2 linked regions of the Methylobacterium mesophilicum SR1.6/6 genome follow. Each later gene encodes a partner of the first gene's protein in a complex. Links are inferred from orthologs where the notes say so. Each region holds a gene or a part of one and is shown on either strand. Other genes may lie near its edges.

What was found.
Region 2: the proteins of meaB (region 1) and scpA are in contact, whole or in part, in a crystal structure (PDB 8DPB), measured with the Methylorubrum extorquens proteins. The link is inferred for Methylobacterium mesophilicum SR1.6/6 from one-to-one orthologs. Residues at the interface, in SOR26638.1 of Methylorubrum extorquens: Arg20, Ala21, Ala24, Arg25, Thr28, Ser32, Arg33, Arg34, His37, Thr98, Gly99, Gly100, Ser101, Ile102, Leu103, Lys106, Thr107, Ala110, Ala113, Ile114, Asp115, Arg116, Ala118, Phe119, Ile120, Arg121, Pro122, Pro124; in SOR27001.1 of Methylorubrum extorquens: Glu577, Glu578, Asn579, Asp580, Gly581, Arg582, Arg583, Arg585, His596, Ala604, Ser605, Ala608, Asp609, Gly611, Phe612, Asp613, Val614, Asp615, Ile616, Gly617, Pro618, Leu619, Glu625, Arg628, Gln629, Val631, Glu632, Asn633, Asp634, Glu661.

Annotation. Positions count from the first base shown.
Region 1 is NZ_CP043538.1:6,517,039-6,525,091, reverse strand. The notes cover bases 918-3,760. They hold meaB (methylmalonyl Co-A mutase-associated GTPase MeaB), read left to right. Parts: upstream 918-1,767; coding sequence 1,768-2,754; downstream 2,755-3,760. Other genes in these bases: MMSR116_RS31025 (3-hydroxybutyrate dehydrogenase), read right to left, coding at 3,331-3,760; MMSR116_RS31030 (CsbD family protein), read left to right, coding at 2,903-3,280; MMSR116_RS31040 (alpha/beta hydrolase), read right to left, coding at 918-1,577. Also shown: MMSR116_RS31050 (hypothetical protein), read right to left, coding at 10-345; MMSR116_RS31045 (hypothetical protein), read left to right, coding at 344-535; more of MMSR116_RS31040, read right to left, coding at 549-917; more of MMSR116_RS31025, read right to left, coding at 3,761-4,116; MMSR116_RS31020 (sensor histidine kinase), read right to left, coding at 4,189-5,697; MMSR116_RS31015 (response regulator transcription factor), read right to left, coding at 5,694-6,389; MMSR116_RS31005 (class I SAM-dependent methyltransferase), read right to left, coding at 7,148-7,816; MMSR116_RS31000 (glycosyltransferase), read right to left, coding at 7,882-8,053. UniProt on the Escherichia coli protein: Binds and hydrolyzes GTP. Likely functions as a G-protein chaperone that assists AdoCbl cofactor delivery to the methylmalonyl-CoA mutase (MCM) ScpA and reactivation of the enzyme during catalysis.
Region 2 is NZ_CP043538.1:4,808,408-4,813,947, reverse strand. The notes cover bases 1-2,936. They hold scpA (methylmalonyl-CoA mutase), read left to right. Parts: upstream 1-353; coding sequence 354-2,519; downstream 2,520-2,936. Other genes in these bases: MMSR116_RS22825 (alpha/beta hydrolase), read right to left, coding at 2,720-2,936. In the rest of the region: more of MMSR116_RS22825, read right to left, coding at 2,937-3,841; MMSR116_RS22820 (alpha-D-glucose phosphate-specific phosphoglucomutase), read left to right, coding at 4,059-5,540. UniProt on the Escherichia coli protein: Catalyzes the interconversion of succinyl-CoA and methylmalonyl-CoA. Could be part of a pathway that converts succinate to propionate.

The DNA.
Region 1 (8,053 bases):
CAGCCGCGCTCAGGCGTCGGCCTCGTCCTCGTCCTCGTCGATATCCACGAGGAAGACGATATCCGCCTCGTCCTCGTCGTCCGAATCGGCGTCGGCGTGGCGCGGATCGTCGGTGAAGTCACCCTCGCCGTCGTCTTCCGCCAGGGCATCCTCGAAGATCTCGATCTCGTCCTCGGTCGCCGCACGGACCTTGAGCGCCGAGGTGCCGTTCCAGAGCGGCTTGCCCTCGCTCGTCATCGTCCGGATGTCTTCCTTGAAGCCCGTGCAGGTGAAGAGGTCCTTGGCGGACGCCTCGTCGCTGTTGATCACCGCCACGGCGGTGCCGTCGATCTCGAGCGTGAACATGGCCGGCATCCCTCTCGTAACCGTGCTCTGGTGCGCCCGGGTGGTCGGACGGCACCCGACGCGGCGCATCCGCCCCGGGGCGACCCGCGGGTCCCAACCGGCGGTCCTGCGCGCCACGCCGGATGCTGTAGGGATGAACCCGACGGTCGCCAAGCCCGGCCGCTCCGAAGAATCGCGCTCCCGCCTGTGACCGCGTGGATGCCTCAGACCCCGGTCCCGCGGGCGATGGCGCGCTTGACCACCCCTTGCACCTCCGGATTCGACAGGAACAGGTCGTGGTTGATCAGGCCGCCGCCGTAATCGGAGGCGTCGGCGACGCGCACGCCCAGCGCCTCCAGCTTCGCGCGGTCGACTGCGCCGGCCCGGACCCCGCCCGCCAGGGCCGCCGAGAGCTCGAGGGCGCGGTCGTTGGTGGCGGAGATCACGGTGATCTTCGAGACGTCGGGTCCCAGGCGCGCGACGCCGTTGGAGAAGAGGTCGAAATCGATGTCGGGGGCCGCCAGCACCACGGCGCCGATGCGCGACATCGCCGCCTCGCCGGCTTCGGCGCGCAGCATCCGGAGAGTTTCGAGGGTCAGGAGCGTGCCCATGGAATGCGCGACGATATTGATCCGGCCTCCGCTCGGCGATGCGGCGAGCGCCTTCAGCAGGTCCTCGAAGGCATCGCGCGACCAGAGCGCGCTCTCGCGATCGTAATTGTAGTCGAGCGTTGCGGCCGCCGAAGGCCACGTGAACAGGCCCGAGACGCCCCGGAAACGGATGCCGTCCGACAGGCGCGCGGCACTGACGGCGGCCGATTCGAACGATTCGCGGTAGCCGTGGACGTAGATCAGCACGTCGCGTCCCAGCGCGGCCTGCGCGAAGGCCTCAGCGGCGCCCGGTCCGGTCTCAGATTTCGGCACGGCCCCGATCGTCCAGTCGCCGGTGATGACGGAGGAGACCTTACCCAGCAGCGAGCGGTCGGGAGGCGAGAGGCGCACCTCGGCGAAGCTCAGGCCGCGGCCGCGGTCGCTGCTGAAGTATGGGGGCCGGGGCGGGTGACCCACGGGCTTGCGGGTCGTGGCGACCAGCAGCACCGGCATGACGTCGAGGGCCGACTGCTTCTCGGGCAGCGCCGCACCGGTGCCGAGATCATCGGTGACGCAGGCGCCGAGGGATGGAGCGAGGCCTGCGGCGCCCGCGAGGGCACCGAACCGGAGAAGGACGCGGCGTGAGACGGTCTGGCTCGACATGATCCGGGTACGCTCGGGCGGGGGGCACCCTCGTCGCGCAGGATCATGACCGTGGCGGGGCACGCCGCCTGTTGGTCGTTGTGGAGAACCCGCAAGGCCCGGCTTGTGGTCCCCCGGCCACAGGGCGCCGCGGGCTGATCGCGTGTCCGACCCTCTCGACGGCGGCCCGCGCCACAGCCATGAAGAGATCATGACGCCGTCCATCGACATCGAGAGCCTGCGCGAGCGCCTGCTGCGCGGCGACCGCGCCGCCCTGGCCCGGGCCATCACCCTGGCCGAGTCGAAGCGGGCCGATCACCGGGCGCTCGCGGCCGGCCTGATCGACTCGGTCCTGCCGGAGACCGGCAGGGCGATCCGCGTGGGGATCACCGGCGTGCCCGGGGTCGGCAAGTCGACCACCATCGATGCCCTCGGCTCGAACCTGACGGAGGCCGGCCACAAGGTGGCGGTCCTCGCGGTCGACCCGTCCTCCTCCCGCACCGGCGGCTCGATCCTCGGCGACAAGACCCGCATGGCGCGGCTCTCGCACGATCCGAACGCCTTCATCCGCCCCTCGCCGTCATCGGGTACGCTGGGCGGAGTCGCGGCCAAGACCCGCGAGACCATGCTGCTCTGCGAGGCGGCGGGATTCGACGTGATCCTGGTTGAGACCGTGGGCGTCGGTCAGTCGGAGACCGCGGTGGCCGACCTGACCGACTTCTTCCTCGTTCTGATGCTTCCCGGCGCCGGCGACGAGCTGCAGGGCATCAAGAAGGGCATCCTCGAACTCGCCGACATGATCGCGGTCAACAAGGCCGATGCCGGCGAGGCCGAGCAGCGGGCCAACGCGGCGGCCTCGGAATACCGCGCCGCCCTGCACATCCTCACCCCGGCCTTCGCCACGTGGACGCCACCGGTGGTGACGATCTCGGGCTTTCACAACCTACGGCTCGATGCCCTGTGGGCGAAGATCGTCGACCACCGGGAGAAGCTCACCGCCACCGGCGAGATCCAGGCGAAGCGGCGGACGCAGGACGTCAAGTGGATGTGGGCGCTGGTGGACGAGCGCCTGCACCAGCGACTCGTCGGCTCCCCGGAGGTCCGGCGCCGCACCGCCGAGGCGGAAGCGGGCGTCGCCCGCGGCGAGACCTCTCCCGCAGCCGGCGCGACCGCCATCGCCGAGCTGATCGGACTCTGAACCGCTCGGGGACGCCGGCCCCGGAATGCGCAGGTCGGCAGAAATTCATGATCGGTCGGGGGCACAAACGCGATCTCGTGCGTTCCGAGGACGACGGCGTATCGAGGGCGCCCGGTCCCGGCGCCGCGCCCACGTCCAGGAGAGTGCCATGGTTGATACGGATCGGATCGTCGGCGGTGCCAAGGAAGCCGCCGGCAAGGTTCAAGGTGCGGCCGGCGATTTCGTCGGTTCGAACCGCGACTCGGTCGAGGGACGGTTCCGCGAGGCTCAGGGCCAGGCGCAGAACGTCTATGGGCAGGTCAAGGACAGGGCGCGCGACATGGCCGACCGGGCCGGCGACTACGCGAGCGATGCCTACGATCGCGCCGGGGATCTGGCGGGGGACGCCTACGAGCGGGGTGGTTCCTATCTGCGCGACGGCCGCGCGGCCGTGGGGGCTCGCGTGGAGGAGAACCCGCTTGTGGCGCTGCTGATCGCCGGCGCGGTCGGGTACGGCCTCGCGCTGCTGATCCACAGCCGTCGCTGACCGAACGCGGCCCCGTCCGCCCTCGGGCGGGGCCGCCCCCCATTCCAGGGCTACTGCGCCGTCCAGCCGCCATCCATGCTGATGTTGGCGCCGGTGATCTGGCTCGCCGCGTCGGAGCACAGGAACACCGCGAGTGCGGCGACCTGATCGACCGTCACGAACTCCTTGGTCGGCTGCGCTTTGAGCAGCACGTCCTCGATCACCTGCTCCTTGGTCAGGCCGCGGGCCTTCATGGTGTCGGGGATCTGTGCCTCCACCAGCGGCGTCCAGACGTAGCCCGGCGAGATACAGTTCACCGTGATCCTATGAGGCGCGAGTTCGAGCGCGGCCGTCTTGCTCAAGCCGGCGATCCCGTGCTTGGCGGCGACGTAAGCCGACTTGAACGGCGAGGCGACCAGCGAGTGCGCCGAGGCCGTGTTGATGATCCGGCCCCAGCCCCGCGCCTTCATGCCCGGGATCGCGGCGTGCATCGCGTGGAAGGCCGAGGACAGGTTGATCGCGATGATCTGCTCCCACTTGTCCGCCGGGAATTCCTCGATCGGCGAGACGAACTGAATCCCTGCATTGTTGATCAGGACGTCGACGGATCCGAACGCCTGTTCCGCCTCCCGGACCATGGTGGTGATCGCCTCGGGCTTGCTCATGTCGGCGGCCGAGTAGCGGGCCTCGACGCCGTAGGCGCCCTCGATCCCCGCGCGGGTCTCCTCGATGGCATTCGCGTCCCCGAAACCGTTCAGCACGACGTTGGCGCCCTCCGCCGCCAGAGCCCGCGCGATGGCGAGGCCGATGCCGCTGGTGGAGCCTGTGACGAGGGCGGTCTTGGTCTTGAGGGTCATGGGACCTCCTGGGACGCGGACGCACCGTCGATCGGGACGGGCGCCGCGAGCGCGGCGGGACGAAACGGGGATCTAACTAGCGCGTGAAGGCGCCGCCGGCACAGAGGCGGCCGATGGCGGCGCGTCGCGGATGTCACCGGCCTCCGCCACGGCGCGCGCCGCGGCCGGAAATGCGATCTCGACCCGCAGCCCCGGAGCATTGTCGGAGAGGTGCAGGACCCCATGATGCAGGCGCACCACGGCGTTGACCAGGCTGAGTCCGAGCCCGAAACCCGGCCTCGACCGGGCATCCTCCAGCCGGACGAAGCGATCGAGGACGCGGGCGCGCTGTGCCTCCGGGATGCCTTGTCCGTGATCGGAGACGGCGAGCCGGATCGAGTCTTCGGCCCGCCACGCCTCGAGGGTCACCCGGGCCGCGCCTCCCTCTGCGGCAGCCCCGTATTTCAGGGCGTTGTCGACGAGATTGGCCAGGGTCTGGCCAATCAGCTCTCGGTTGCCGGCGATGATCAGCCCCTCCTCCGCGCGCACGTCGAGGACGAGTCCCTGATCCTCCGCCAGGGCCTCGTACAGCTCGCCGACGCCTCTGACCGCGGGGCCGATGTCCAGCGGCACCAGGATCTCCCGCGCACTGCCGGCCTCAAGCCGGGCGATCATCAGGAGCGCGTTGAACACCCGGATCAGCCCGTCCCCCTCCTCGATCACCGCCTCGAGCGCGGCACGCAGCTCGTCCGGCGTCGAGGACCGGCGCAGGGCCTCGTCGGCGCGGTTGCGCAGGCGCGTCAGCGGCGTCTTGAGGTCGTGGGCGATATTGTCGGAGACCTCACGCATCCCGCGCATCAGCTCGCCGATACGCTCCAGCATCAGGTTGAGGCTTGAGGCGAGGCGGTCGAGCTCGTCGCCGTTGCCGGCAACGGGGAGCCGGTCGTCGAGATCACCCGCCATGATGGCCCGGGTGGTCTGGGTCATGGCATCGACGCGCCGCAGGACGCGGCTCGCCGCGAGCCAGCCGCCGATTACGCCCAGGAGCACCACGGCGGCCAGCGAGGTGACGAAGGCCCGCCCGATCACCGCGCGCAGGCGGTCGCGCTCCTCGGTGTCGCGCCCCACGAGGAGCCGGAATCCGCCCGGCAGGGTGAAGACCCGCACGATCGCCCGGTGCGCCTCGGCATCCGAGTCGTTGCGGCCGTAGCGTGTCTCGCTCTGGCCGGGGGTCGCCAGCACGGCGGCGGGGACGTAGCCGACATTGCCGACGACGTGGTCGCCCCCGGCCGTGGTCACGAGGTAGAGCGAGGCCCCCGGCTCGCGCGAGCGCCGCTCCACCACGGTGATCAGCCGGCGCAAACCGCCGGCATTGTACTGTTCCGACAGGCCGTTGATCTCGGCGTCGATGGTCGAGACGATCTGGTCGTCGAGCACCGCGCGGGCGTTCCACGCGACGTAGCCCAACGCCAGGAAGGCGCAGAGTGCGAAGATAGCGAGATAGGCCAGCGACAGCTTGAACGCGGTGGTGCGGAACAGCTTCTGGAAGCGCGCGCCGCTCGTCTCTGGCGGGAGCGCGGCGTCGGCCCGTGGCGTGTTCACCCGGAGCTGCCCTCATCGACGCGCAGCACGTAGCCCGCGCCCCGGACCGTGTGGATGATCGGGGTGGGAAAACCCTTGTCGAGCTTGCCGCGAAGGCGCGAAACGTGGACGTCGATCACGTTGGTCTGCGGATCGAAGTGATAGTCCCAGACATGCTCCAGCAGCATGGTGCGCGTCACGACCTGCCCGGCATGGCGCATCAGGTACTCGAGGAGGCGGAACTCCCGCGGCTGCAGCAGGATCTCGCGCCCGGCGCGGGTCACACGATGTGAAAGGCGGTCAAGCTCCAGGTCGCCGATCCGGTAGCGCGTCTCCTCCGCGGCCCCGGTGCCGAACTGCCGCCGGGCCAGGGCCTCCGTACGGGCGAGCAACTCGGAGAACGCGTAGGGCTTCGGGAGGTAGTCGTCGCCGCCGGCACGAAGACCCTTCACCCGGTCGTCGACCTGCCCCAGCGCCGAGAGGATCAGCACGGGCGTCGCCACCTTCTGCTCGCGGAGCGAGCGGATCAGCGAGAGGCCGTCGAGCTTGGGCAGCATGCGGTCGACGATCAGCACGTCGTAGGCGCCTTCGCGCGCCAGGGCGTACCCGTCGAGGCCATCATGGGCGCTGTCGGCGACATGCCCGGTCTCGCGGAACGCCTTGACCAGGTAGGCCGCCGCCTCCCGATCGTCCTCGATGATGAGCAGTCGCATGGAACTGGTCCATAGCGTGCCACGCAATGCGGGGGAACGTGTCTCGGTCAGCATGGTCAAGCCGATCCCCTCCCCTATCGCCCCATGAGCCGATCGGATGAACGGGCCGGGTCCGCGGGGCGCGAATCCCGACCCGTTCCGAAGCGGCATTGAGGGTCCTCGGAGGGCGCGAGGTTCGCCGCGGCTTCGTCCGCGCGATCCGAGGAGCGGATCGGCGGCTCCGGCACCATCGCGCGCTGCCGATTACGGGACGCTCGCGGCGAGATGACTTCGCGGTAAGGCAAGCTCCGTGAGGGCCACGGTCCAAACGCGAAAAGGCCGCCCCGGAAGGAGCGGCCTTTTCGCGTCGTGTCTCGCGATGAGGGAATGGTTGGAGGTGTGTCCGGCAATTGCGATGGGCAGGCCTGGCGGCGACCGACTCTCCCGTGTCTTGAGACACAGTACCATGGGCGCTGGCGTGTTTAACGGCCGAGTTCGAGATGGGATCGGGTTCTGGGCACGCCGCTCAGGCCACCTCCCACGAAGGAATCAGCGAAATTCGCCCCGCGCAAGAGACGACCCGCGCAAGAGGCAAGCTTGGCTCGGCAGGAGCGCAGCCGCGGGCGTTCAACCGACGACCAAGCTACCCCGTGGGTAATTACGTGCCGCCGACATCTCGAAAGCAGACATCAACTCTGGATTGGTTTCGCTGCCGCCAAGTCGAGGGAGGCCTACCGCAGACGGAGTCGCCGGCCTACAGGCAAAGCACTTGATTAACCCTAATCCGGCTTGATGAACTTGCACTTGCCCCGCAGTGACCACGGTCCCCGCGCCCCTGCCTCGGCGCAGAACGTATCGACCGCCCGGGTAACACCCGGGAAGCGGCCGCCCAGGCGGTCGTAATCGTCGGCGATCAGGAGGCCTCCAGGTCGCAGGACCGGCCACCAGGCGCGCAGGTCCGCCGCGACGGACGCCTCCTCGTGCCCGGCATCGAGATGAATGACATCGGCGGTCACGCCGCGCAGACGCAGAAGTTCCGCGGCATTCACCGAGTCGAGCGGTAACGGCACGATGTGGTCCGTCATGCCTTCGCGCAGCACATTGGCCAGGAAGGTTCGGTAGAGGCTCGGATAGCCATGCTCGGTGGCGAGTTCCGCGAAAAGCGTCTCGTCCGCCCAATGATCGACGGCTCCGAGCCACGTATCGACCGCGATCACGGTGCCGGCGACGTTGTGCTCGGCCATGGATCGCGCAAGAAAGAGCGCGCTAGCTCCCTTCCAAGTCCCAATTTCGACGACCACGCGTGGCCGGAACTCGATCACCGCCTCCTCGAGGTAGGGATGGATGCTGCGCCAGCCTTGAAGGTCGCCGGCGCGTAGGTCCGTCGGGGGATCCGCGAAGGGGTCGCAACCGTGCCACAGGGCGGCGATCAGTTCCTGACGGGTCATGTCACTCTGATTTTAGGCTGTTGAGAAGGCGCAGGAGGGGCAGCCATGCGGGAAGAGCGGTGGGGTCACCCGACGGCGCAGGCCTGCGCGTAGAGCGCCTCGCATCGGTCGAGCCACCGTGCGCGGGTGAACAGGCGCAGGACACGCCCGCGCGGGACCGGCCGCGGGATCGCGATCGCCTCGCCGATAGCGCGGGCAAGACTCTCCTCGTCCCCCGGCGCAGCGAGGGATCCAGAT
Region 2 (5,540 bases), 1.7 Mb from region 1 along the record:
GGTATTGCCCGGCGGACGACGCCTGATGGGGACCTGATGTCCCCGGCTCATGTGTTGAACCGCGCTGGCGGTGTCATAGGGACACCGGCGCGGTCACCGCGTTCACAGGGTGCGAGCACCCATTGGAATGTCGCGAAGGCCGGGCGCATACTACGAGCCCGCCGGGATGGCAAGCCGAGCGGCGCAAATTCGTCGGCGCCGCGTGGGCCCGGCGAACCGGTTGCGAGCCCCGGTTCGCCTTGGTCTCGCCGCGGGTCGGGGGGGGCGGCCGGGTAGCCTTGACCACAGGGGGAGTAGCCCGCTCCAAGCGTGTCTCTATAATGGCGTGACAAACGCCACAACGAGTCACCGCCATGACCTCCCGCATCCCGAACTTCGCCGAAATCCCGCTCGCCGGCGAATCGCTCGCGGTTGCGGCACCGGCGCTGTCCGAGCCCTGGATGACGCCGGAGGGAATCCCGGTGAAGGGCCATTACGGCCCGGCGGATCGGGAGGGCATCGAGTTCCTCGACACCTATCCGGGCATCGCGCCGTTCCTGCGCGGTCCCTACCCGACCATGTACGTCACCCAGCCCTGGACGATCCGGCAATATGCCGGCTTCTCCACCGCCGAGGATTCGAACGCGTTCTACCGCCGCAACCTCGCGGCCGGACAGAAGGGCCTGTCGGTGGCCTTCGACCTCGCCACCCACCGCGGCTACGACTCCGACCACCCCCGCGTCTCGGGTGACGTCGGCATGGCGGGCGTGGCGATCGATTCGATCTACGACATGCGCACGCTCTTCTCGGGGATTCCCCTGGACGAGATGACCGTGTCGATGACGATGAACGGCGCGGTTCTGCCGATCCTCGCCCTCTACATCGTTGCCGCCGAGGAGCAGGGCGTGCCGCCGCAGAAGCTCGCCGGCACCATTCAGAACGATATTCTTAAAGAATTCATGGTCCGCAACACGTACATCTATCCTCCCAAGGGATCGATGCGGATCATTTCCGATATTTTCGCGTATACCTCGAAAAATATGCCGAAGTTCAATTCGATCTCGATCTCCGGCTACCACATGCAGGAGGCGGGCGCGACGAACGACCTGGAGCTCGCCTACACGCTCGCCGACGGCGTCGAGTACATCAAGGCGGGCCTCGCGGCCGGGCTGACCATCGACCAGTTCGCCCCGCGCCTGTCGTTCTTCTGGGCGATCTCGACCAACTTCTTCATGGAGATCGCCAAGATGCGGGCCGCGCGCCTGATCTGGGCGAAGCTGGTCAAGAGTTTCGATCCGAAATCCGAAAAATCGCTGGCCCTGCGCACGCACTCGCAGACGTCGGGCTGGTCGCTCACCGCCCAGGACGTGTTCAACAACGTCACCCGCACCAACATCGAGGCGATGGCGGCGACGCAGGGGGGCACCCAGTCGCTCCACACCAACGCGCTCGACGAGGCGCTGGCGCTGCCCACCGACTTCTCGGCCCGGATCGCCCGCAACACGCAGCTGTTCCTGCAGCAGGAGAGCGGCACCACCCGGATCGTCGATCCGTGGGGGGGCTCCTACTACGTCGAGAAGCTGACCGCCGACATGGTCGCCCGGGCCTGGGAGCACATCCGCGAGGTCGACGGGCTTGGCGGCATGGCCAAGGCGATCGAGGCCGGCATCCCGAAGCTGCGGATCGAGGAGGCCGCCGCCCGGGCCCAGGCGCGGATCGATTCCGGCCGCCAGACCATCGTGGGCGTGAACAAGTTCCGGTCCGACGACGAGATGGCGATCGAGTTGCTGCGGGTCGATAACGGCAACGTCCGCCGGCTGCAGATCGACAAGCTCAAGCGCCTGCGCGCCGAGCGCGAAGAGGCGGCGGTGACGGCCCGGCTGGAGGCGCTCACCAAGGCCGCCGAGGGCACCGGGAACCTGCTGGAGCTCGCCGTCGAGGCGGCCCGCGCCAAGGCGACGGTGGGCGAGATTTCCGAGGCCCTGGAGAAGGCCTGGGGCCGGCATCGCGCCGAGATCCGCTCGATCTCCGGCGTCTACAAGCGCGAGGTGGGGGGCATGTCGCCTGTGGTCGAGGAAGTCCGGGCGCTGGTCGAGGCGTTCGAGGAGAACGACGGTCGCCGGCCGCGCATCCTGGTCGCCAAGATGGGCCAGGACGGGCACGACCGCGGCCAGAAGGTGATCGCCTCGGCCTTCGCCGATCTCGGCTTCGACGTGGATATCGGGCCGCTCTTCGCCACGCCGGCGGAGGCCGCCCGGCAGGCGGTGGAGAACGACGTGCACATCGTCGGCGTCTCGTCGCTGGCGGCCGGCCACCTGACGCTGGTGCCGGAGCTGAAGGCGGCGCTCACCGAACAGGGCCGCGACGACGTGATGATCGCCATCGGCGGCGTCATCCCGCCGGGCGACTACGAGGCGCTCACGGCGGCCGGCGCGGCGGCGATCTTCCCGCCGGGCACCGTGATCGCCGAGGCGGCCGCCAAGCTGATCCGCGCGCTGAACGACCGTCTGGGTTACGGGGCGCGGCAGGCGGCGGAGTAGGGAAAGCTTTCCCGAGGCGGCCGGACCGGCCGCCTCGCCCCATGCCCACCCTGGCCCTCATCCTGAGGTGCCGGAGCGAAGCGGAGGCCTCGAAGGAGGCCTCCAGGGATCGCGGCGAGGTCCGGAAGGCTGCTTCGCGGCGGCTTCGCCGCACCTCGGGATGAGGGCCAGGGTCCGACGTCCGTGCCCGAGGACTCCGCTCAGTTCAGCGCCTGCGGATCCGCCTCCGTGAGGAAGGCCCCGACCTCGTGGAGGAACTGCATGCGGTTCTTCTCCATCATCACCGTGTGGGTGCCCTCCCCCAGCTCGACGAAGCGCTTGTAGGGCGCGTGCGTGAGCTTGGTGAAGTACTCCTGCGCCTGGTAGCTCGGCAGGTCAGCGTCCCATTCGGCGTGGATGATCAGCACCGGCACGCGGATCTCGTCGGGGTCGTAGAGCGGCTTGCCGGCCGCCCAGTAGGCGTCCTTGTCGGCGACCGTGCCGTTCGGCGCGCGCAGGACCGGCGGCGACCGCTTCGCCCCGGCCGAGTCGGTCGCGAAGGTCGCGTCGGCCCACTGGTCCAACCAGCCCGCCGGGATCAGGTCGGCCTGCCTGTCCTCGGGCACGCCGGTCAGCCAGCGGGCCCGGGCGCTGTCCCGGTTGACGGTGCGATAGGCCCCCACCTTGCCGCCACCGCCGATCAGCCCCGGGGTGCGCGCGAGCCATTGCGGCGCGTAGAGGACGAGGCGGTTGACGCTGTCGTTGTGGGTGCTGGTGTAGAGCCCCATGGTGGAGGTTCCCCACGACCAGCCCATGAGGTCGATCTTCTCGACGCCGCGCCGCTTCCGGATGAAGTCGACGACCTGCCCGACCACCTTGGCGGCGTCGGGCGTGCGCATGAGGGGCGGGTTGTCGTCCGGCGGCGCGTCCATGGCGGCCGGGCGCCCGGACAGGCCGTAGCCCGGCAGGTCCACGCAGTAGACGTCGAAGCCGAGGCCCGCGAGGTAATCCATGGCCGACATCCCGCCGAGCGGCAGGTCGAAGGCCGTGGAGGACGGGTAGGTGGAGCCGTGCACGTAGAGCAGGATCCGGTCGCCCGGGAACCGGTCGATCCCGGCGGGGCGCTTGTTGCGGACGTAGATCTCGACCCCCGGCTCGCTCCAGGGCAGGCGGAACTCCTCCATCGTCAGCCGGCTCGACGGCGCTGCCGCCGGGGCCGGCGTCGCCGCGACTGCGGCTCCCGCGGCGAGGGCTCCGATCACGTGGCGACGGGCCAAGCCCCCGGTCGGGCCCTTGCCCTCCCGCGCCCCGTTCGGATCGGTCTGCGCGCGTCTGTCCGCCATGGTTTCCTCCGGCCCGCCTTGCGTGGCGGCTCCGGCCATTCAATCGACGGGTCCCGGCCGGCGCAACGCTCGGCGGCACGGGCGGCCGGACAGCCGGCGCATTCCGTCGCCCGATGCGGCCAAACCGGGTGAAAAACGTCCGTCCCTGTCGCCGGAGCTGGTGACGCCGCGCCTCCGGACGGGCATGGAGGCGGGAGATCCCGGGAGACGCCCGCCCATGACGACTCCGAAGACCGTCGCGACCGCCGCCTTCTCCGACCAGAAGCCGGGCACCTCTGGCCTGCGCAAGAAGGTGCCGGTGTTCCGGCAGCCGAACTACGTCGAGAACTTCGTCCAGGCGATCTTCGACACCCTGTCCGACAAGGACGGGGCAACCCTTGTGCTGGGCGGCGACGGACGCTTCCTGAACCGCGAGGTGGTGCAGAAGACGCTGCGCCTCGCCGCCGGCAACGGGTTCGGACGGGTTCTGGTCGGGCGCGGCGGCCTGCTCTCGACGCCCGCCGCCTCTTGCGTGATCCGGAAATCCAAGGCGCTCGGCGGCATCATTCTCTCGGCGAGTCACAACCCGGGCGGGCCGGAGGGTGATTTCGGCATCAAGTTCAACGCCGCCAACGGTGGGCCGGCACCCGAATCCCTCACCGACGCGATCTTCGCGCGGGCCAGGGCCCTGACCGAGTACCGCCTCGTGGAGGCCCCGGACCTCGACCTCGACACCCTGGGCGAGACCCGCCTCGGCGCCATGACGGTCACGGTCATCGACCCGGTGGCCGACTACGCCGAGCTGATGCGCACGCTGATCGACTTCGACGCGGTGTCGCGCCTGTTCGCCTCCGGTTTCCGCATGCGCTTCGACGCCATGAGCGCGGTGACCGGACCCTACGCGACTGCCATCCTGGAAGGGATGCTCGGCGCCCCCGCGGGCACGGTGGTCAACGCCGAGCCGAAGGAGGATTTCGGCGGCCACCACCCGGACCCGAACCCCGTCCACTGCCACGACCTGTTCGACCTGATGCAGGGGCCCGACGCCCCGGATTTCGGCGCCGCCTCCGACGGCGACGGCGACCGCAACATGATCGTGGCGCCGGGCCTGTTCGTGACGCCGAGCGACAGCCTCGCCCTCCTCGCCGCCCATGCCCACCGGGCGCCGGGCTACGCGGGCGGGCTCGCGGGTGTCGCCCGCTCCATGCCGACGAGCCGCGCCGCCGACCGGGTCGCGGCCGCCCTCGGCATTGAGGCCTACGAGACGCCCACCGGCTGGAAGTTCTTCGGGAACCTCCTCGACGCGGGCCTCATCACCCTGTGCGGCGAGGAGAGCGCCGGCACCGGCTCGAACCACGTGCGGGAGAAGGATGGGCTCTGGGCGGTGTTGCTGTGGCTCAACATCCTGGCGGCCACGGGCGAGCGCGCCGACGCGCTGGTGCGGGCGCATTGGCGCGCCTACGGGCGCGACTACTACGCCCGCCACGATTACGAGGAGGTCGACTCGGACGCCGCCAACGGCCTGATGGACGCGTTGCGCGAGAAGCTCGCCGGGCTTCCGGGCACACGGATCGGCGACCTCACGGTGTCGACGGCGGACGAGTTCGCCTACCGGGATCCGGTGGACGGCTCGCTGACCGAGCGCCAGGGCATCCGGATCCACTTCGCCGAGGATGCACGGGCGGTGTTCCGGCTCTCGGGCACCGGCACCGCCGGGGCG